2 regions of the Bradyrhizobium sp. USDA 4506 genome follow, and region 2 is predicted to be linked to the other one. Evidence: riboswitches for the same ligand, from Rfam matches in the RefSeq annotation. Region 2 holds a riboswitch; the other holds the start of a gene.

Region 1 (10,647 bases), 170 kb from region 2:
TGCGGTGACCGATGATCGGCTGGAATTGGCCGGTCGCGCCTGGACTGCCTATCGCGCTCCGACGCCCGAGCCCTGTTTCGACCTTCTCATGCAGGATCTGTCGGCCATCCCGCAGCTCCGCGCGGCACTGATTGCGTTGCTCGAGGAGCTACCCGGGCAAGACACCGGCCTCGGCGCGTCCGAACTGCGGATGCTGGATCTCGTCGCCGACGGCGAGACAAGCCCACAGGTCCTTTCAAGCGAGCTGAACAGGTAACGCGGCGTGTTCGATTTTCAGGAAGCGGAGCTGATCCTGGACCGGCTCGCCTATTGTCCATCACCGGTCCTGACCGGATTCCCCGCGGAGATCGAAGCGCCCGACGATCTGAAGGCCCGAAACAACCGACTCCTGCACAGTCGGCTGTCGCTCACCGATTTCGGCCAGGAAGTGTCGGATCGCGAGCTCGACTTCAGCCAATACAACACGATCCATCGCTGGTGGGGCGGCACCGAACTGACCAATGAGCGGCTGTGGCGCTGGGACGCCGAGAGCCGAGCCTTGGTTGCCCCGTAAGCCTGATCCGCACAACGTGTGTGCGCAATCAGCCTATGCCTATGCCAGCGTCTTCTCCCGGCTTGCGATCAGTGCCCGCAAATCCTCGGCCACCGCGACCGACTGATGGGTCTTCTGATCGGTCGCGACCCAGATGATCTCGCCGGTGGCGCGCAGTTCATCGGAGCCCTTGGCGAAGATCGCGAGCGCAAGATTGATCGAGGAGCGGCCGATCCGCGCGACGCGGACGCAGACCTCGATGTCCTCGTCGAACCGGATCGGCGCCTTGTATTCGACGACCGATTTCACAGTGTGGAAGTCGATGCCAGTCCGCGCCACCTCGCCGAGATAGTCGTAGCCGAGCGCGCGGAAATATTCGGTGATGGCGGTGTCGAAATAGGTGAGGTAGTGGGCGTTGAACACCACCGCCTGTGCGTCGACCTCCGAATAGCGGACGCGAAACGGGAAATGGAACCAGAATTCCTCGCGCATGTTTCCTCCTGCCGCGGGCGGGCCAGTCCGTCATTCCGGGGCGCGACGAAGTCGCGAACCGCAGATGCGCAATGGGCGCATCGGGGAATCCAGAGGTCGTGGATCGAGATTCCCCGGTGCGCAGTTGCGCACCTGAGGTTCTCGCTTCGCGAGCCCCGGAATGACACCCAGTGAATCAGGCGTCAGAGACGCAACGCCACATAGCTGCAGTAGCTCCTTACTCCGCCGCCTGCGCGTAATCCTCGACCGGCGGGCACGAGCACACCAGATTGCGGTCGCCATAGACGTTGTCGACGCGGCCGACCGGGCTCCAGTATTTGTCGGACCGTGACACGCCGGCCGGGAAGCAGCCCTCGGCGCGGGTGTAGGCCCGGTTCCAGACATCGTCGGCGATGTCGTGCACGGTATGCGGCGCGTGGCGCAGGGGCGAGGCCTCGACCTTCCAGCGGCCCTTCTCGATCTCCGCGATTTCGTCGCGGATCGCGATCATGGCGTCGCAGAAGCGGTCGATCTCGAACTTCGATTCCGATTCCGTCGGTTCGATCATCAGCGTGCCCGCCACCGGGAAGCTCATGGTCGGCGCGTGGAAGCCGTAGTCGATCAGGCGTTTTGCGATGTCGTCGACGGTGACGCCGCTGGTCGTCTTCAGCGGCCGCGGATCGACGATGCACTCATGCGCAACGCGGCCGCGCTCGTTGCGGTACAGCACCGGAAAGTGCGGCTGCAGCCGTGCGGCGATGTAGTTGGCGTTGAGGATCGCGATCTCGGTGGCGCGCGTCAGACCTTCGCCGCCCATCATCAGGATGTAGATGTAGGAGATGGTCAGGATCGACGCCGAGCCAAACGGCGCGGCCGACACCGGGCCGATGGCGTGCGCAGTTGCCCCGTCGGTTGCGGGATGGCCCGGCAGATAGGGCGCAAGATGCGCCTTCACGCCGATCGGGCCCATGCCGGGGCCGCCGCCGCCATGCGGAATGCAGAAGGTCTTGTGCAGGTTGAGATGGCTGACATCGGCGCCGTAATCGCCGGGCCGCGACAGTCCGACCTGCGCGTTCATGTTGGCGCCGTCGAGATAGACCTGGCCGCCATGGGCATGCACGATGTCGCAGATCTCGCGGATATGCTCCTCGAACACGCCGTGGGTCGACGGATAGGTGATCATGACCGCGGCAAGGTTGGCGGAGTGCTTCTCCGCCTTGGCGCGAAGATCATTGACGTCGACGTCGCCGCGCGCATCGCACGCGACGACCACGACCTCCATGCCGACCATCGCAGCCGAGGCCGGATTGGTGCCGTGCGCGGAGGAGGGGATCAGGCACACCTTGCGGTGCGGCTCGCCGCGCGCGAGGTGATAGCCGCGGATCGCCAGCAGCCCGGCATATTCGCCCTGCGCGCCGGAATTCGGCTGCAGCGAGACCGCGTCATAGCCGGTGATGTCGCACAGCCATTGCTCCAGCCGCTTGAACAGCGCGTGATAGCCCTTGGCCTGATCCGCCGGCGCGAACGGATGCAGATTGCCGAACGCCGGCCAGGTCAGCGGGATCATCTCGGTGGTGGCGTTGAGCTTCATCGTGCAAGAGCCGAGCGGGATCATCGCGCGGTCGAGCGCGAGGTCACGATCGCTGAGCTTGCGCATGTAGCGCAGCAGCTCGGTCTCGGAACGATGCGTATTGAACACCGGATGGCTGAGGAAGGCGCTGGTGCGCCGCAGCTCCTTCGGCAGCGCCTCGTGCGCGCCGGCCTCGATCTCGGCATAGCTGAGCTTGCCGCCGAACACGCGCCACACCGCCTCGACCGTCTCCGGCGTCGAGGTCTCGTCGAGCGCGATGCCGAGCGTGGTCGCGCCGATCCGCAGATTGATCCGTTCGGCCTGCGCGCGGGTGACGAGCTCGATCTGCTTGCTACCTGCCTCGACGGTCACGGTATCGAAGAACGCTTCGCTGGTCGGCGCAAAGCCGAGCTTGCGCAGGCCGGCGGCGAGCACGGTGGCGCGACGATGCACGCTGCGTGCGATATGGGTCAGGCCCTCGGGACCGTGATAGACCGCATACATCGAGGCGATCACGGCGAGCAGCACCTGCGCGGTGCAGATGTTCGAGGTCGCCTTCTCGCGGCGGATATGCTGCTCGCGGGTTTGCAGCGCGAGGCGGTAGGCCGGCGCACCGCGCGAATCGACCGAGAGGCCGACGATGCGGCCGGGCAGCGAGCGCTTCAGCGTGTCGCGCACCGCCATGTAGGCGGCGTGCGGTCCGCCATACCCCGTCGGCACGCCGAACCGCTGCGCCGAACCGATCGCGATGTCGGCGCCGAGCTCGCCGGGCGAGGCGAGCAGCGTCAGCGACAGCAGGTCCGCCGCGACGATCGCAAGCGCGCCCTTGGCGCGCAGCGACGCGATCGCAGGCTTAAGGTCGCGTACCGCGCCCGATGTGCCCGGATATTGCAACAGCGCGCCGAGCACATCGGCGTTGTCGAGCTCGGTCAGGGGATCGCCGACCACCAGCGCCCAGCCCAGCGGCGCGGCGCGCGTGCGCATCACCGCCAGCGTCTGCGGATGCACCTCCTTGTCGACGAAGAACACCTTCGCTTTGACCTGCGAGTGGCGCTCGGCGAGCGCCATCGCTTCCGCCGCGGCGGTCGCCTCGTCGAGCAGCGAGGCGTTGGCGACGTCGAGCCCGGTGAGATCGCAGATCATGGTCTGGAAGTTGAACAGCGCCTCGAGCCGGCCCTGGCTGATCTCCGGCTGGTACGGCGTATAGGCGGTGTACCAGGCCGGGTTCTCCAGAATGTTGCGCTGGATCACCGCGGGCAGGATGGTGCCGGAATAGCCCTGGCCGATCAGCGAGGTGAACACCTGGTTCTGCGCGGCGAGCTCGCTCATATGCGCGAGCGCCTCGGTCTCGCTCAGCGCCCGGCCGAGATCGAGCGGCGCCTTCTGCCGGATCGACGCCGGCAGCGTCTCGTTCATCAGCGCCTGCAGGCTCGCGGCGCCGACCGTCTCCAGCATCGCGTTGACGTCGCGGGGCGACGGTCCGATGTGGCGGCGCACGAAATCGGTGGCGGCTTCGTTGATCGGCTTGAAGGGCGCGTTCATGACGTGATCCTCGGGGTGATCCTTTAGGCGGTGTGCGCGGCGTAGGCGGCCTCGTCCATCAGGCCGCCGAGCTCGCCCTTGTCGGCAATCTTCAGCTTGAAGAACCAGGCCTTGCCGCCGGCGTCGGAATTGACCAGCGCGGGCTCGGCGGCGAGCGCGTCGTTGACCTCGACCACCTCGCCGGCGATCGGCGCGTAGACGTCGGAAGCGGCCTTGACGGATTCGACGACAGCGGCGGCCTCGGCCTTCTTCAGGCTGCGGCCGACCTTGGGCAGTTCGACGAACACGACGTCGCCGAGCTGCGACTGCGCATAGTCGGTGATCCCGATCGTGGCGACGTCGCCCTCGATGCGGAGCCATTCGTGGTCGGACGTGTACAGCGTCGTCATGGGGTCGATCCTTTGGCGTTCAGCGTTTGTAGGTATTGGGGACGAAGGGCGTAGCGGCGACTTTCAGCGGCAGCCGCTGGCCGCGCACTTCGGCGAAAACGGTGGTGCCGACGGCGGAAAGGGCCGTGGGCAGGTAGCCCATCGCAACCGGCGCATTGAGGCTCGGGCCGAAGCCGCCCGAGGTCACCTTGCCGATCTGCTCGGTCGAGCCGGCATCGGCGAACAGCGCGGCGCCTTCGCGCACCGGTGCGCGGCCGTCAGGCTTCAGGCCGACCCGTCGGCGCGCAGCGCCATCTGCGAATTGCGCGAGAATTTTGTCGGCGCCGGGGAAGCCGCCGGCGCGGGCGCCGCCGCTGCGGCGAACCTTCTGCACCGACCATTCCAGCGCGCCTTCGACCGGCGTCGTCGTGGTGTCGATGTCATGGCCATAGAGGCACAGCCCGGCTTCGAGCCGCAGGCTGTCGCGCGCGCCGAGCCCGATCGGCAACACGTCGGGATTGTCGAGCAGCGCGGTGACCAGGGCTTCCACCTTGTCTGCGGGCACCGAGATCTCAAAGCCGTCCTCGCCGGTATAGCCGGAGCGCGAGACGAAGCAGTCGACGTCGCCGACGCCGCGCGGACCGGCATCCATGAATTTCATCGAACTGACATCCGCACAAAGATTCGCCAGCGCCGATTCGGCTTTCGGGCCCTGCAGCGCGATCAGCGCGCGGTCGGCCAGCGAGATGATCTCGCAGGCGTCGGAGAGATGCGCGCGGAGATGCGCCTCGTCCTCGGCCTTGCAGGCGGCGTTGACCACCAGGAACAGGTGATCTCCGAAATTCGCCACCATCAGGTCGTCGAGCAGGCCACCGTCATTGTTAGTGAATTGCGCGTAGCGCTGCCGTCCCGGCGCGATACCGACGATGTCCTGCGGCACCAGTTTTTCCAGCGCGAGCGCGGCATCCGCGACCTTGCCAGATTTGGCCCTCAGCACGAGCTGGCCCATGTGCGACACATCGAACAGGCCGGCTTCCTTGCGGGTGTGCAGGTGCTCCTTCAGCACGCCGGCCGCGTATTGCACCGGCATGTCATAGCCGGCGAACGGCACCATCTTGGCGCCGCGCGCAAGGTGCAGCGCGTGCAGCGGGGTCTGTTTCAGCGGGGAGGTTTCGCGCGCAAGCATCACAGGGCCCTCGCGGTTCCCGCCGGGGACCTATTTCCCCTTGAGAAACCTGCAGAAAGCCCCATCTGTCGCTGTGCCTGAGAGTATTATCCCGTCGGCGGACGCATCGGGGCGAACCCCAGCGTCTCTTTCCAGATGTCAGACGTCACGCGGTCCTTTTGCCTGAGAGTTTCCGGGGCGGTTGCTCCTTCGGCGCCGGCGGTAAGGCCGGTCTCTCCCGACGTGACTAGGTATAGGTAGGTAGAAAACACGGCGCCACCAAGACTGTCAACGCAGCTGCAGCAACTATCCAATGGGCTTTGTGCTGCCGCGGCAAGCCCATGATCCGCCTGCACAGTTTCTGGACACCGCAGCTGGCAATGTCTAAAAGCGTTCGGCCGGAAAATGACGCCTTTTTGCGGCTGGCCGGCCCCTTTTTCCGATTGGATGAACATGAGCAGCGTCAACGACATCAGGTCGACATTTCTGAACTTCTTCAAGGAGAACGGGCACGAGATCGTGGCCTCGTCGCCGCTGGTTCCGCGCAACGACCCGACCTTGATGTTCACCAATGCCGGCATGGTGCAGTTCAAGAACGTCTTCACCGGCGTCGAGAAGCGCGGCTACCAGCGCGCCACGACGTCGCAGAAGTGCGTGCGCGCCGGCGGCAAGCATAACGACCTCGACAATGTCGGCTACACCGCGCGCCATCTCACCTTCTTCGAGATGCTCGGCAACTTCTCGTTCGGCGATTACTTCAAGGAGCGCGCGATCGAGCTCGCCTGGAATCTGATCACCAAGGATTTCGGGCTGAAGAAGGACAAGCTGCTGGTCACCGTCTACCACACCGACGACGAGGCGGCCGGCTACTGGAAGAAGATCGCGGGCTTCTCGGACGACCGCATCATCCGCATCCCGACCTCGGACAATTTCTGGGCGATGGGCGACACCGGCCCGTGCGGACCGTGCTCCGAAATCTTCATCGACCGCGGCGAGCACATCTGGGGCGGCCCTCCGGGCAGCCCGGATGAGGATGGCGATCGCTTCCTCGAATTCTGGAATCTGGTGTTCATGCAGTACGAGCAGGTGACGAAGGAGGAGCGCGTAGCGCTGCCGCGTCCCTCGATCGACACCGGCATGGGGCTCGAGCGCATGGCCTGCATCCTGCAGGGCGTCGAGAGCGTGTTCGAGACCGATCTGTTCCGCAATCTGATCGATGCCGCCGCGTCTACCCTCGGGCACGGTCCGAACGAGCAGAACGTTGGGTCGTATCGGGTGATCGCGGACCATCTGCGCTCGTCCGCGTTCCTGATCACCGACGGCGTGCTGCCGTCGAACGAGGGCCGCGGCTACGTGCTGCGCCGGATCATGCGCCGCGCGATGCGCCATGCACAGCTCTTGGGCGCGAGCGAGCCGCTGATGCATCGCCTGGTCTGGGCGCTGGTCCGCGAGATGGGCCAGGCCTATCCGGATCTGGTCCGTGCGGAGAAGCTGATCGAGGAGACGCTGCGGCTGGAGGAGACGCGCTTCCGCAAGACGCTGGCGCGCGGCCTGTCGATCCTCGACGAGAAGAGCGCCGGCCTCAAGAAGGGCGACATGTTCGACGGCGACACCGCGTTCACGCTGTACGACACCTACGGCTTCCCGCTCGATCTGACGCAGGACGCGCTGAAGTCGCGCGGCATCAGCGTCGACCAGGCGTCGTTCACCGACGCGATGGAGCGGCAGCGCGTCAAGGCGCGTGCCTCGTGGGCGGGCTCGGGCGAGGCGGCGAGCGAGGCGATCTGGTTCCCGCTGCGCGAGAAGCTCGGTGCGACCGAATTCCTCGGCTACGAGACCGAGAGCGCGGAAGGCGCGGTGACGGCGCTGATCAAGGACGGCGCCGAGGTCGAGAGCCTGAAGGCCGGCGAGAGCGGCGCGATCGTGCTGAACCAGACCCCGTTCTACGGCGAGTCCGGCGGCCAGGTCGGCGACACCGGCGTGCTGACCGGGGAGGGCGTCAAGTTCCGCGTCACCGACACGCAGAAGAAGGCCGGCGATCTGTTCGTGCATCTCGGCACGGTGGAGCAGGGCACGCTCGGCGTCGGCACCACATTGCAGCTCGAGGTCGATCACACCAGGCGCTCGTCGATCCGCGCCAACCATTCGGCGACGCATCTGCTGCACGAGGCGCTGCGCCAGGTGCTCGGCGATCACATCGCGCAGCGCGGCTCGCTGGTCACGCCGGACCGGCTGCGCTTCGACTTCGTGCATCCGAAGCAGATCACGCCGGAAGAGCTCGCCCGGATCGAGGACATCGCCAACGATGTCGTGCTGGAGAATGACGAGGTCACGACCCGGGTCATGGGCGTCGACGATGCCCGCGAGGCCGGCGCCCGCGCGCTGTTCGGCGAGAAATACGGCGACGAGGTTCGCGTCGTGTCGATGGGCAAGGGCGCCCGCGATCATGGCCAGAACGCGCTTGGCTGGTCGGTCGAGCTCTGCGGCGGCACCCATGTCCGCCGCACCGGTGACATCGGCATGATTTCCGTGACCAGCGAGGGCGCGGTCGCGTCCGGCGTGCGCCGTATCGAGGCGCTGACCGGGCATCATGCGCGCAAGCACGCCAACGACACCATCGCGCTGGCCAAGACCGCGGCGCTGGAGCTGCGCACCACGATCGACGACGTGCCGGCGCGCATCACAGCTCTGATGGAAGAGCGCAAGAAGCTCGAGCGCGATTTGTCCGACGCCCGCAAGAAGCTCGCGATGGGCGGCGGCGGTGCGTCGAACGGCGCCGCCTCAGCCGTTCGCGAGGTCGGCAATGTCAAGCTGCTGGCGCGCGCGGTCGAGGGCGTCGAGACCAAGGATCTCAAGAGTCTCGTCGACGACGGCAAGAAGCAGATCGGCTCGGGCGTGGTCGCGATCGTTGGCGTCACCGAGGACGGCAAGGCCGGCATCGTGGTCGGCGTCACCGCCGATCTGACCGCGCGGTTCAACGCGGTCGAGCTCGTGCGCAAGGGCTCCGAGGTGCTCGGCGGCAAGGGCGGCGGCGGCCGGCCCGACATGGCGCAGGCCGGCGGGCCCGACGGCGCCAAGGCCGACGCCGCGCTGTCGGCGATCGAACAGGCCATGACTCAACAGGCATCGGCCGGCGCCTGACGGAGAGGTTGATCGTGGCGACGGCTCCGCTCAAGCCCACGATCAGCGATCCCGGGCTGCGCGACCGTCTCTACGAGCTGCTCGAACGCGATGATCTGCCGCATTCGGGCGGCTTGCGCTTTGCCCGGGTCATCGTCGCCATCATCGCCGTCGATGTGCTGGCGGCGATCCTGGCCTCCGTGCCCGAGATCGACGCGCAGTTCGGCTGGCTGCTGACGACCATCGAGATCGCGGCGGTCATCGCCTTCGCGCTGGAATATGCCGCGCGGCTCTGGAGCGTGGTCGGCCACTCGCTGCGCGACATGACGCCGGCGCGGGCGCGGCTGGAATACGCCTTCTCGGCGCTCGGCGTGATCGACCTGCTGGCCTTCCTGCCGTCGGCCGTCGCGCTTGCGACCGGCGACAAGACCGCGCTGGTGCTGTTCGGCATGCTGCCGTTCCTCAAGCTGGTGCGCTATTCGACCGCGATGCGCTCGCTGCTGGCGGCGCTACATGCCGAGCGGCGCACGCTGTTCGGCTGCGTGGTGATCCTGACCGGCGCCGTGCTGCTGTTTGCCTCGCTGCTCTATGCCATCGAGCACAGGGTGCAGCCGGACAAGTTCGGCACCATGCCGCAGGCGATGTGGTGGGCGATCGTGACGCTCGGCACCGTCGGTTACGGCGACGTCGTCCCGATTACGCCGCTCGGCCGGACCGTCACGGTGGTCGCGATCGTGGTCGGCTTCGCGATGATCGCGCTGCCGGTCGCGATCATCTCGACCGCGTTCGCCGACGAGGTCCGGCGCCGCGACTTCGTCGTGACCTGGGGCATGCTGGCGCGGGTGCCGCTGTTCTCACATCTTGGCGCTGCCGATATTTCCGACATCATGCGCTTGCTGCGGTCGCAGACCATCGAGGCCGGCGAGGTCTTGGTGCGACGCGGCGATGCGGCGTCATCGATGTATTTCATCACCGCGGGCGAGGTCGAGATCGACCTGCCGAGCCAGCTTGTGCGGCTTTCCGACGGCGCGTTCTTCGGCGAGATCGCGCTGCTGCGGCGGACCAGCCGCTCCGGCACGGTGACGGCGACGCGCAAGACCAAGCTCCTGGTGCTCGATGCGCAGGACTTCCATGCCCTGATCGAGCGCATGCCGGCGCTCGCCGCGCATGTCCGGGAGACCGCGGAGGCGCGGCTTGCCGATCCGCTTGCGGCCGGCGGCGACCTGGCCGCCGCGGAGATCGCCCAGGCGCCGCGCGAGACCGACGGCGGCATCCGCGACTAGAATCTCATTCCGATTGAATCGGAACGAGGCTCTCGATTCTTCGTTTGGCGCGTTTCTTCACGCGAACCGGTATCCACTTCGCTCGAAAACGCTTAGTCCCGCCGCAGGAACACGTAATCCGCCGAGTAGGCCGCGCCTTTCAGCGCGCCTGATTTGTCGCAGGCGCCGCTGAGCTCGCCGCCCGAGGTGTTGATCCGCTGCACGGTTGCGACGCCGGAGAGCAGGCCGTTGCCGCGGTGGGCGATCACCTCGAGCTTCAGCCAGGGAATATCGGCGGCGGTGGTGCCGGGTGCGCTGCCGGCGGTGCGGGCGGTCACGACACTGCCGTCGACATGCTCCCAGTTCGGACCCGCATAATGCCGGCCGACCGTGCGACCGTCGGCGATCAGGGTCGCGATCGGTTCGCGGAACGACCAGGCGAGCTTGCCGTCGCTGACCGGCTTGCACTCATAGACCTGCACGCCCTCGGCATGGACGGTGAGGATCTTGGACTCGCCAGGCGCCGCGACGGCGTCGGGCAGGGGATCGGCAGCGAATGCCGCCGACGCGGTTAGCGAGAACGATGCGAGCACGACGGCTCTGACAAGGGCCATGGT
Region 2 (10,647 bases):
GCGCGCCGAACAGCCACATGGTGAGATTGAATGCGCCGGCCGCCAGCAGCAGCGCGCCGCGGCCGAGCAGCTTCAGGATCGCGCGGGTCTGGCCGCCCTTGACCTCGGCGATCCGCGCCGCCCGCGCGATCTCCCTCGGATTCTCGGCGACCTTCAGCGTATCCCGCGCAGCGCGAACCCCGGCCGCCTCGCCGATGCGCCCGACGTCCTTGGCGACGCGCACCAGCGCGCCGGCCTTCTCGGCGCGGAAGGCCGCGCGGATCGCGGTTGCGGTTTCCATCGGCCGCAGCACCGAGCCGGATACGACCGCCTCGCGCAGCGCCGGCTGATTGACGACCTCGCGGGTCGAGCGTCCGGCCCATTCGATCATCCCCTCGCTCAGCCGTCCGGCCTTGCGCGTATCCTTGACCAGCGTCAGCCCGGCGCGCAGCGGCCCGGCGCCGCCGACCGACACATAGGTGGCCGCGGTCACCGCGAGCCCGGCGGCCGCGAGGCCGAGCACCAGCTGGTCGGTGTCCTCGCCCATCACGAGGTGCTTGCCCTCGCGCACGACATCCCTGACATCGCCGAATACGAACAGGTCGCCGGCGACCGTGCCGGACAGGCTTGCGACATCGTCGGCATTGCCGGTCACCAAGCCCGTGGCGAAGCCCTTGGCGAAATGCATGCTGGATGATTGCTCGGCGCGCGCGTCATCGACGCGCTTGGTGAGGTCATCACTGAGCGCGATGTTCTTCTCGCCGGCGAGTTCGACAAAGCTGGCCGCAAGGTCGGCATCGCCGGAGGCCAGCGCCGCCTCGATATTGTCCGAGATCAACGCCGGGTTGTTGCGCAGCACGGAATTGAGCCTGATGTCGGCGAGCGCAGCGGGATCGTCCCGCGCCGCCAGCACGGTGCCGGCGTCACGGGCGTGCGGCCAAATAGCCGCGCCCACGGCAGCACTTGCTGCCACGCCGACCACCGCCAAGCTGACGCGCACCCGATTCATCCCGATAAAACCTCTAGTTTTATTCGCCTTGGAGATAGTGTGCCGTTTTTGCGACACAACGGCTCCGACCAAAGGAGGGCTTCTCTGGGACGACAAGATTGTGTCGAATTTGCATGAGCAAATGAGCCATCGGGGCTCTAGGAATCAACTGTTCCCGCCAGTATGGTGCGCGGCATTTCGCGATGCCGCATGCTGTTGATTGCGTCTGCCCATCGTTGCCATCAAGGTGAGAATATGTCCGACCACGTCGTCCCGCACTTCCATAACGATGCCGGTGTCTCGGTGATCGAAATCGGATCGCAGGAGTTCATGTGCGTCGGCGCCAACCCGCCGTTCGACCATCCGCACGTGTTCCTCGACCTCGGCAATGACAACGAGATTATCTGCCCGTACTGCTCGACGCTTTATCGCTTCGCATCCGACCTCGCGGCCGGCGAAGCGCGGCCGCCGGAATGCGTGCTGAAAGACAAGGTCGCCTGACCGCTCCGTGGCGCTGACGCGAACCGTCATCGTTGCAGGCGCCGGGATCGGAGGACTGACGGCGTCGCTGACACTGGCGGCACAGGGCTTTCGCGTCGTCGTGCTGGAGAAGGCCGAACGGCTCGAGGAAGCCGGCGCCGGCATCCAGCTCTCTCCCAATGCCAGCCGCATCCTGGTCGAGCTCGGGCTCAAGGAACCGCTTGCGCGGCGCGCGGTCACGCCTGAATCCGTCAACATCCTGAGCGCGCGGGCCGGTGGCGAGATCGCACGGATGCCGCTTGGCCAGGCCGCCGAGTTCCGCGCCGGCGCACCCTATTGGGTAATCCACCGCGCCGACTTGCAGGCCGCGCTGCAGGCCGCCGCGAGCGACCATCCCGATATCGATCTGCGGCTCGGCTGCCAGTTCGAGGATGTGACCAAGCATGCGCGAGGCCTCACCGTCGTCCAACGCCGCGGCAATTCACGGCAGGAGGAATTGGCCGTCGCGCTGATCGGCGCCGACGGCATCTGGTCGTCGGTGCGCGGGCATTTGTTTCCGGATGTGCAGCCGCAATTCTCCGGCCTGATCGCCTGGCGCGGCACGCTGGACGCCACCGCCCTGCCGCGTGAATACACCGCACCGCGCGTGCAGCTCTGGATGGGACCGGACGCGCATCTCGTCGCCTATCCCATCTCGGCCGGACGCCAGATCAACGTGGTCGCGATCGTATCGGGCACCTGGAACCGGCCGGGCTGGAGCGAGCCCGGCGACATCGACGAGATCAAGGCTGCATTCGCCACCGCGCGCTGGCCCACTACAGCGCGGATGCTGATCGGCGCGGTCGACGGCTGGCGCAAATGGGCGCTGTTCACCCTGCCCGACATCGGCCGCTGGAGCGAAGGCGCGGTGACGCTGCTCGGCGATGCCGCGCATGCGATGCTGCCGTTTGCCGCCCAAGGCGCCGGCATGGCGATCGAGGATGCGGCCGTGCTCGCCAAGGCCTTGAGCGACAGCACCGGGGAAAACACCGCGGGCATTCCCGCCGCGTTGAAGCGCTACGCACGGGTGCGGCGCGGGCGCGTGCTGAAAGTGCAGCGCCTGGCGCGACAGCAGGGCCGCATCTATCATTTGCGTGGGCCCGCGGCGATCGCGCGCGATCTGGCGATCCGCGCCATCGGTCCGGAGCGCATGCTGGCGCGGCAGGACTGGATTTACGACTGGCGCGCCTGAGCTCGGCCAATCACGACCGACCCGTCTGGAAACGCCGGCTTAGTGGACGAGGCCCCGTGGCGCGCGCGGGCCCTTCGCCGCCGGCGTGGGGGTAGCGGGGGCAGCGGCCGCAGGCGTGTCCGGCGGGCTTTCATGGCACTTGCCCTTGCGCCAGGCCTCATCCGCCAGCTTCTGCTGGGAGTGGATCGAGATCAGCTCGTTGCGATAGACCATCTCGGAGACGACAGTACCGCCGACGCCGGTCTCCGCCTTGGCCATCAATTTTTCCTGATCCGCCGCGCGGGTCTTGAGATTGCTGCGCTCGTTCTCGAGCTGCTTGCAATCATAAAGCTCGTACTTGGCGGGATCGGCGAATGCCGACGGCACGGTGTCGCCGATCTGCGCGCAGCCGGAAACGCCCGCGGCCGAGGCGAACAGCGCGATGACGGCCGCCGCGCGCGACAGCTTCAGGCGGCGTGGGAAACGAACGGACATTCAGCTTTCTTAACCGGACAGTGTTGAGATTGCCTAAAGCAGCCACCGGTGTCCGGATTGAGGCTCAATCGCGGCGGCGCGCTGCTTATCCCAATGCCCGGCCGCCGAGGCAAATGGAATTGCGGGCCGCCGCTTAAGCCTTTGAAAGCTCACCTGTTAGCACCGGATAATGACAATTCCACTCGGCGCCCAAACGCGCTAGAAATCGGCGCGCCTGGCGCAACGCGGACGTGGCGGAACTGGTAGACGCAAGGGACTTAAAATCCCTCGATGGCAACGTCGTGTGGGTTCGAGTCCCACCGCCCGCACCAACCTTCGCATGCCACGCGCACCCGAGCGGGCCAGCGTCGTGTTTTCCGGCTGTGGCGCAGTTCACACGCCGCGGTCGCTGTCTGTCGTAGTCTTGCCCGCATTGGAAATTCCGGCCGCGCATTTTCGCGGCTGTTGCATTTCGAAATCAATTTTTGTCGGAGATCGGCGATGGAGATTGCGAAGCGCAATCGGATTGCAAACTGCAATCGGATTACCAGCGAAACGGCGCGCGATCATGGTGCCTTTACTCTCGAACACTGCGACGATGCAGCTCATTGCAGCAACGGGCTCGATGCCCAGAATTTCCGCGACGCTGCGCCCGACGACCGCGCGATCTACCGGCGATGGATCCGCGGCGCGATCATGGTGTACGGACTGCTCGCGTTTGCCGCTGGAGCGGTGGTCTGGATGAGCGGAACCGGCATCGGACAGACACAGCTCACGAGCTTGTCGAGCCCGAGCAGCATGAGACCAGACCACGGCGATTAGCGGTCGCCGGTTCGGAACCCGCACCCTGCGTATTCGTTGTCATGCCGCAATTGGAGCATGACGATGCCGAACGACGATCCATCCGCGCAGCGCGCAACCGACCAACCCGATCAGCGCAAGGAGCGCCCCTCCCCGCCGCAGCACGCACCACAAGGCGGACCACCGCTCAGCGACGGACTGGAGCAGCTCCGCGACAGCCACACCTGACACGCGACAGCGCGAAAAAGAAAAATGGCCGGGACAAGTCCCGGCCATTTGTTTTGCGTCAAGCCGCAAGCTTACTCGGACTTGTCGATATTCCAGAAGATCGGCGTTGCCGGGCCGTCGAGCACACCGGTCAGCGACTTCCGCCATGCGCTCGGAATGGTGTACTGGCCGAGCGGAACGTAGATCACCTGATCGTAGGCCTCGGTCTGGATTTCCGCGGCGATCTTCTTCTTTTCCTCAGCCGAGCCGGCGCGCGCGAACTTGTCACGCAGCTCCTCGATCTTCGGGTCTTCGGCCCAGCCGAACCAGCCGCCATTCTTGCCGCGACCGGTGATCGACGCGTTGACGATCGGATCGGAGACGTCGGCCGCGACCCAGTTGGTGAAGAACATGTTCCAGCCGCCTTCCTTCGGCGGCTTCTGGCTGGCGCGGCGGGTCACCACGGTCTGCCAGTCGGTGGCCTGCAGGTCGACCTTGAAGCCGGCCTCGCGCAACTGCTGCGCAGCCACGACCGGCTGCGCCTTCAGCGTCGTGACGTCGCCCGGCGCCATAATCACCACGGGGGTGCCGTCATAGCCGGATGCGGCAAGCGCCTTCTTGGCTTCCGCCAGGCCGTTGCCCTTCACCAGCGTTTCGGCCCCGACGTCGGTCTCGAGCGGCGTGCCGCAGACGAAGAAGGCGCCGCAGACCCTCTGGTACTTGGCGTTGCCGACCAGCGCGTCGAGCACGTCCTTCTGGTTCATCGCCAGGAACGCAGCCCGGCGCACCTTCGGATTGTCGAACGGCGGATAGAGAAAGTTCATGCGTCCGAGGGTCTGGAAGCCGAACTTGTTGAGGACGTCGATCTTGAGATCCGGATTGGCTTCGAGCACCGGCAGCATGTCGAACGGAAGGTTCTCCATGAAATCGATGTCGCCGGATTGCAACGCGTTCACCGCGGTCTGCGCATCGGCCATCGTGACCCACTCGACGCGGTCGACCTTGACGACCTTGCCGCCCGCGGTCCAGCTCGCCGGCTCCTTGCGCGGCACGTAGTCCTTGTTCTTCTCATAGACCGCCTTCACGCCCGGCTGGAATTCCGCCTGCACGAATTTGAACGGTCCGGAGCCGATCTGTTCCGGGATCGGCTTGTCCGGCGGCGTCTCGGCCAGACGCTTCGGCATCATGAACGGCACGCGCGATGACGGCTTGCCGATCGATTCCAGCACGAGGCCGTAGGGTTCCTTCAGCTTCAGCGTGATGGTCTTGGCGTCGGTCGCCTCCAGGCTCGCGACGAAGTCCATCAGCTTCTGGCCCATGCCGTCGACCTTGCCCCAACGCTGCAGCGAGGCGACGCAGTCTTCCGCGGTGACCGGCGCGCCGTCGTGCCACTTCAGACCGTCGCGCAGCGTGAACGTGTAGGTCAGCTTGTCGTCGGAAACCTTCCAGTCCGCCATCTGCGGCTGGATCTTGAAATTGGAATCCGTCGCCAGCAGCGTATCATAGATCATGTAGCCATGATCGCGGGTGATGTAGGCCGTGGTCATGATCGGATCGATGACGCGCAGATCCGAGTGCATCACCGCGGTGATGGTCTTGCCCGCGGCCATCGCCTGCGGCGCGAATGACAATTCCTGCGGCGCGAACGACAGCGCGAGCGCCGTCAACGCGGCCGCTAGCGTGCGGTGTTTCCAACGCGAGATAGGGAACATGCAATCTCTCCTGACGTGTAACTGGTCAAAGCCGGCTTATTCGTTATGCATGTGGTTCGTTATTTAGGCGAACTAACATGCTGTATGGCTTGTGAAATCGAGACTTGCACCAAGCGCCAAGCGCGTCAATCGGTTTCAGGTCGCATCGGACGTACACAAACGAATGAGGCCGCGCGCCAGATTTTGGCTTTACAAAATCGTCGGCTGAGATTTTCGTAACGCGCGCGCGATGCCGGCGCCGTCAGAACAACAAGAGAGAACAACGATGAACCCCGCCAATCTCCCCTTTGATTCCGAAACGATGCTGCAGGGCCTGCGCAGCTGGGTGGAATGCGAAAGCCCGACCTGGGACGCCGCCGCGGTCGAACGCATGCTCGATCTCGCCGCCCGCGAGATGGCGATCATGGGTGCGACGATCGAGCGCATCGCCGGACGCCAGGGCTTCGCGGGCTGCGTCCGCGCCCGTTTTCCCCATCCGAAACAAGGCCAGCCCGGCATCCTGATCGCCGGCCATCTGGACACCGTTCACCCCGTCGGCACCATCGAGAACCTGAAGTGGCGGCGCGAAGGCAACAAGTGCTTCGGGCCGGGCATCTTCGACATGAAGGGCGGCAACTACCTGTCGATCGAGGCGATCAGGCAATTGGCGCGCGCCTCTTTCACGACTCCGCTGCCGATCACCGTGCTGTTCACCCCCGACGAAGAGGTCGGCACGCCGTCGACGCGCGACATCATCGAGGCGGAAGCCGCGCGCAACAAATATGTGCTGGTGCCGGAGCCCGGCCGTCCAAACAACGGCGTCGTCACCGGCCGCTATGCGATCGCGCGCTTCAACCTGGAAGCCACCGGCAAGCCCAGCCATGCCGGCGCAACGCTGTCTTCCGGCCGCTCCGCGATCCGCGAGATGGCGCGGCAGATCATCGCCATCGACGGCATGACCACCGAGGACTGCACCTTCTCGGTCGGCATCGTGCATGGCGGCCAGTGGGTCAATTGCGTCGCAACGACCTGCACCGGCGAAGCGCTCAGCATGGCCAAGCGCCAGGCCGATCTCGACCGTGGCGTCGAGCGCATGCTGGCACTGTCGGGCACCGCCAACGACGTGACCTTCAAGGTGACGCGCGGCGTCACCCGCCCGGTGTGGGAGCCCGATGCGGGCACCATGGCGCTCTATGAAAAGGCAAAAGGCCTTGCTGCAGCGATGGGTCTCGATCTGCCGCACGGCAGCGCCGGCGGCGGCTCGGACGGCAACTTCACCGGCGCGATGGGCATCCCCACGCTCGACGGCCTCGGCGTTCGCGGCGCCGATGCACATACGCTCAACGAGCACATCGAGGTCGACAGCCTCGCCGAACGCGGCCGCCTGATGGCGGCACTGCTGGCGACGCTGGACTGACATCGATTTGCACTGCACAACACGTTGGCACTGCCGGATCGAAATTTAGCCTTGTCCATTTTTAAGGCTTCGCCTACGGTCCGGCCGTCCAACGCGACGATGCGGGAGAGATCGAAGCGACAACGTTCGTGTTGTTGCCTTCGGCGCCGACGGAGCAACCGCCCCGGAAACTCTCAGGCAAAAGGACTGTATCGTCAGGACGATCTGGAGAGAGACGAACATGGCCGCACATCAAGGGCCATGACGTCCACCGAAGGGGATAGTTCGCTTCTGGCCCCGGCCCGATGCGGATCAAGCTCTCAGGTACCGTGACAGATGGGGCGCCGAATGCCGGTTTGACCGGTGGTTCGGCGACTCTAACCCACGGGAGCCTGACAACCATCATGCCACATATCGCGATTATCGGCGCCGGCATCACCGGCGTAACGACGGCCTATGCCCTGCTTGAACGCGGCTACAAGGTGACTGTCCTTGACAGGCATCGCTACGCCGCGATGGAAACCTCGTTCGCCAATGGCGGACAACTCTCCGCCAGCAATGCCGAGGTATGGAACAGCGCCGCGACCATTCTGAAGGGGCTGCGCTGGATGTTGAGAAGCGACGCGCCGCTGCTGATGAACCCGAAGCCGAGCTGGCACAAATATTCCTGGATCGGCGAGTTCGTAGGCCACATCACGCGCTATCGCGGCAACACCATCGAGACCACGAAGCTCGCCATCGAAGCGCGCAAGCATCTGTTCTCGATCGCAGAGCGCGAAAACATCGCCTTCGATCTCGAACGCCGCGGCATCCTGCACGTCTATCACGACAGGGCCGGCTTCGAAGCCGGCCTCAAGGTCAACACGCTGCTGCAGCAAGGCGGGCTCGACCGCCGGCCGGTGACCCCGGACGAGATCCGCGTCATCGAACCCGCGCTGCAGACAACCTGCTATGGCGGCTTCTTCACGCCGTCCGACGCGACCGGCGATATTCACAAATTCACGCGTGGGCTTGCCGACGCCTGCATCCGCCGTGGCGCGAGCTTCGTCCATGAAGCCGACGTCGACACGATCGCACACGGCGATGACGGCTTCCGCATCGGCTGGAACGAAGCTGCTTCACATGATGCTGCGGTCGCGACGCGACAGCAGCTACAGGCGGACGGGATCGTGATTTGCGCCGGCGTGGCGAGCCGCCACTTCGCCAGCCTGCTCAACGACCGCGTCAATGTCTATCCGGTGAAGGGCTATTCGATCACGGTGCAGCTCGATGCGCCGCAAAGCCGGAATGCGGCCCCAACCGTCAGCCTGCTCGATGAAGCTGCGAAGATCGTCACCAGCCGGCTCGGCGCCGACCGCTTCCGCGTCGCCGGCACCGCCGAGTTCAACGGCTTCAACCGCGACATTCGCGCCGATCGCATTCAACCGCTGGTGGACTGGGTGCGGCATCATTTCCCGGAGATCGATACGTCGAAAGTCGTGCCATGGGCGGGCCTGCGCCCGATGATGCCGAACATGATGCCGGTGGTTCGCGCCGGACGGATTCCGGGCGTGTTCTACAATACGGGCCACGGTCATCTCGGCTGGACGCTGTCGGCGGCGACGGCGCAGATGGTGGCCCAGGCGATCGACGATTGGCGCGACCTCGACACGCCGCCGATGGCGCCGTCGTTCGGCGCCGGGCTCGATGTGCCCGCCGACGCGCGCAAAGCTGAAATCAATCCACCTTCCAGTGGACTGCTTCGAACTTCACCGGAGGAATAATCGCGGCCAACAGGACTGATTAGCTGCACCGCAAAATCCGCAGCACCGATGGCATGGGACTTGCTCAAGTTCTACCGTGAGTCTGCTACCATCTGTGCTACGGTCTGGTGTGCAACGGTCCCGCTGCGGACTTCATCGACCACAACCCAACGGATCAAATTTGCTCGGATATCTGCTTCGCCGCATCCTCGCCGCCATTCCCGTGATGGGCGTGGTGGCTCTGTTCGTGTTCCTGTTGCTGCGGCTGACGCCGGGCGACCCGGCCGCCATCCTCGCCGGCGACAACGCGACGCCCGAACAGCTCGAACGCATTCGGACCTCGCTTGGTCTGAACGAGCCGATCTACATCCAGTTCTACACCTGGATCGCCAAGTTGCTGCACGGCGACCTCGGCGTCTCCCTGATCTCGAACAAGCCGATCCTCGAAATGATCGTCCCGCGCCTCGAGCCCTCGATCTCGGTCGCGCTGGCCACCATCATCCTCTCGATCCTGGTGGCGGTGCCGCTCGGCGTGATCGCGGCGTGGAAGCACGGCACCTGGATCGACCGCTTCGTGATGGGGCTCTCGGTGCTCGGCTTCTCGGTGCCGGTGTTCGTCATCGGCTACGTGCTGATCCAGATCTTTGCGATTGATCTGCGCTGGGTTCCGGTACAGGGCTTCAAGAGCATCTCGGCCGGCTTCGGTCCGTTCTTCCAGCGCCTCATCCTGCCGACCTGCACACTCTCCTTCATCTATGTCGCGCTGATCGCACGCATGACGCGGGCCTCGATGCTCGATGTGCTCGGCGAGGATTACGTGCGCACGGCGCGGGCCAAGGGCATCGGCGAGACCGGCGTGCTGCTGCGCCATGCGCTGCGCAACGCCGCCGTGCCGGTCATCACGGTGATCGGTTCCGGCTTCGCGCTGCTGATCTCCGGCGTCGTCGTCACCGAGAGCGTGTTCAATCTGCCCGGCATCGGCCGCCTCACCGTCGATGCGGTGCTGGCGCGCGACTATCCGGTGATCCAGGCGATGATCCTGTTGACGTCGGGTATCTACGTCGCGGTCAATCTGTTGATCGACCTCGCCTACACCCTGCTCGATCCTCGTATCCGGTACTGAGCAATGGCGATCGAAACCCTTCCCGAATCCTCGCTTCCCGTCACCCGGCCGTTCCGCGTCAAGTTCGGCTTCCTGACGTCGACGCCGATCATCGCGGTTGCGACGATCAGCCTCGCCCTCATCATCCTGATGGCGATCTTCGCGCCGCTGCTTGCGCCGCACGATCCTCTGCTGCTGACGCCGTCGCAGCGGCTGAAGCCGTCGAGCGCGCAATATCTGCTCGGCACCGACGCTTATGGCCGCGACCTGTTGTCGCGCATCATCTACGGCGCACGGATCTCGCTGGTGATCGGGCTCGGCGCCGCCGTCTGCTCGATCGCCATCGGCCTTCTGATCGGCCTCGTCGCCGGCTTCTTCCGCTGGGTCGATGCGGTGCTGATGCGCGTGATGGACGGCTTGATGGCGATCCCCGCCATCCTGCTCGCGATCGCCGTGGTGTCGCTGTCGGGCGCCAGCATCTGGACCGTGATGGTCGCGATCACCATCCCCGAGATCCCGCGCGTGGCGCGGCTGGTGCGCTCGGTGGTGCTGACCGCACGCGAGGAACCTTATGTCG

Evidence for each region. A riboswitch is a leader RNA that binds a small molecule or an ion and turns the genes downstream of it on or off. The one in region 2 is predicted to bind glycine.
Region 1: it holds a riboswitch for glycine, as region 2 does, so the genes downstream of both, gcvT (glycine cleavage system aminomethyltransferase GcvT) here and ACVIHF_RS19935 (D-amino acid dehydrogenase) in region 2, are expected to answer to the same signal.

What each region holds. Positions count from the first base shown of each region.
Region 1 is NZ_JBSSBM010000002.1:3,904,397-3,915,043, reverse strand. It holds gene ACVIHF_RS20795 (hypothetical protein) at 1-256, shown strand, start outside; gene ACVIHF_RS20790 (hypothetical protein) at 263-553, shown strand; gene ACVIHF_RS20785 (acyl-CoA thioesterase) at 593-1,024, opposite strand; gene gcvP (aminomethyl-transferring glycine dehydrogenase) at 1,242-4,115, opposite strand; gene gcvH (glycine cleavage system protein GcvH) at 4,139-4,504, opposite strand; gene gcvT (glycine cleavage system aminomethyltransferase GcvT) at 4,524-5,669, opposite strand; glycine riboswitch at 5,811-5,899, opposite strand; gene alaS (alanine--tRNA ligase) at 6,102-8,789, shown strand; gene ACVIHF_RS20760 (cyclic nucleotide-gated ion channel) at 8,801-10,051, shown strand; gene ACVIHF_RS20755 (DUF3455 domain-containing protein) at 10,144-10,647, opposite strand, start outside.
Region 2 is NZ_JBSSBM010000002.1:3,732,838-3,743,484, forward strand. It holds gene ACVIHF_RS19895 (hypothetical protein) at 1-988, opposite strand, end outside; gene ACVIHF_RS19900 (zinc-finger domain-containing protein) at 1,223-1,468, shown strand; gene ACVIHF_RS19905 (FAD-dependent monooxygenase) at 1,476-2,678, shown strand; gene ACVIHF_RS19910 (twin-arginine translocation pathway signal) at 2,718-3,152, opposite strand; tRNA gene ACVIHF_RS19915 (tRNA-Leu) at 3,377-3,463, shown strand; gene ACVIHF_RS19920 (hypothetical protein) at 3,633-3,953, shown strand; gene ACVIHF_RS19925 (ABC transporter substrate-binding protein) at 4,232-5,851, opposite strand; gene ACVIHF_RS19930 (M20/M25/M40 family metallo-hydrolase) at 6,117-7,247, shown strand; glycine riboswitch at 7,340-7,446, shown strand; glycine riboswitch at 7,450-7,564, shown strand; gene ACVIHF_RS19935 (D-amino acid dehydrogenase) at 7,631-8,989, shown strand; gene ACVIHF_RS19940 (ABC transporter permease) at 9,150-10,091, shown strand; gene ACVIHF_RS19945 (ABC transporter permease) at 10,095-10,647, shown strand, end outside.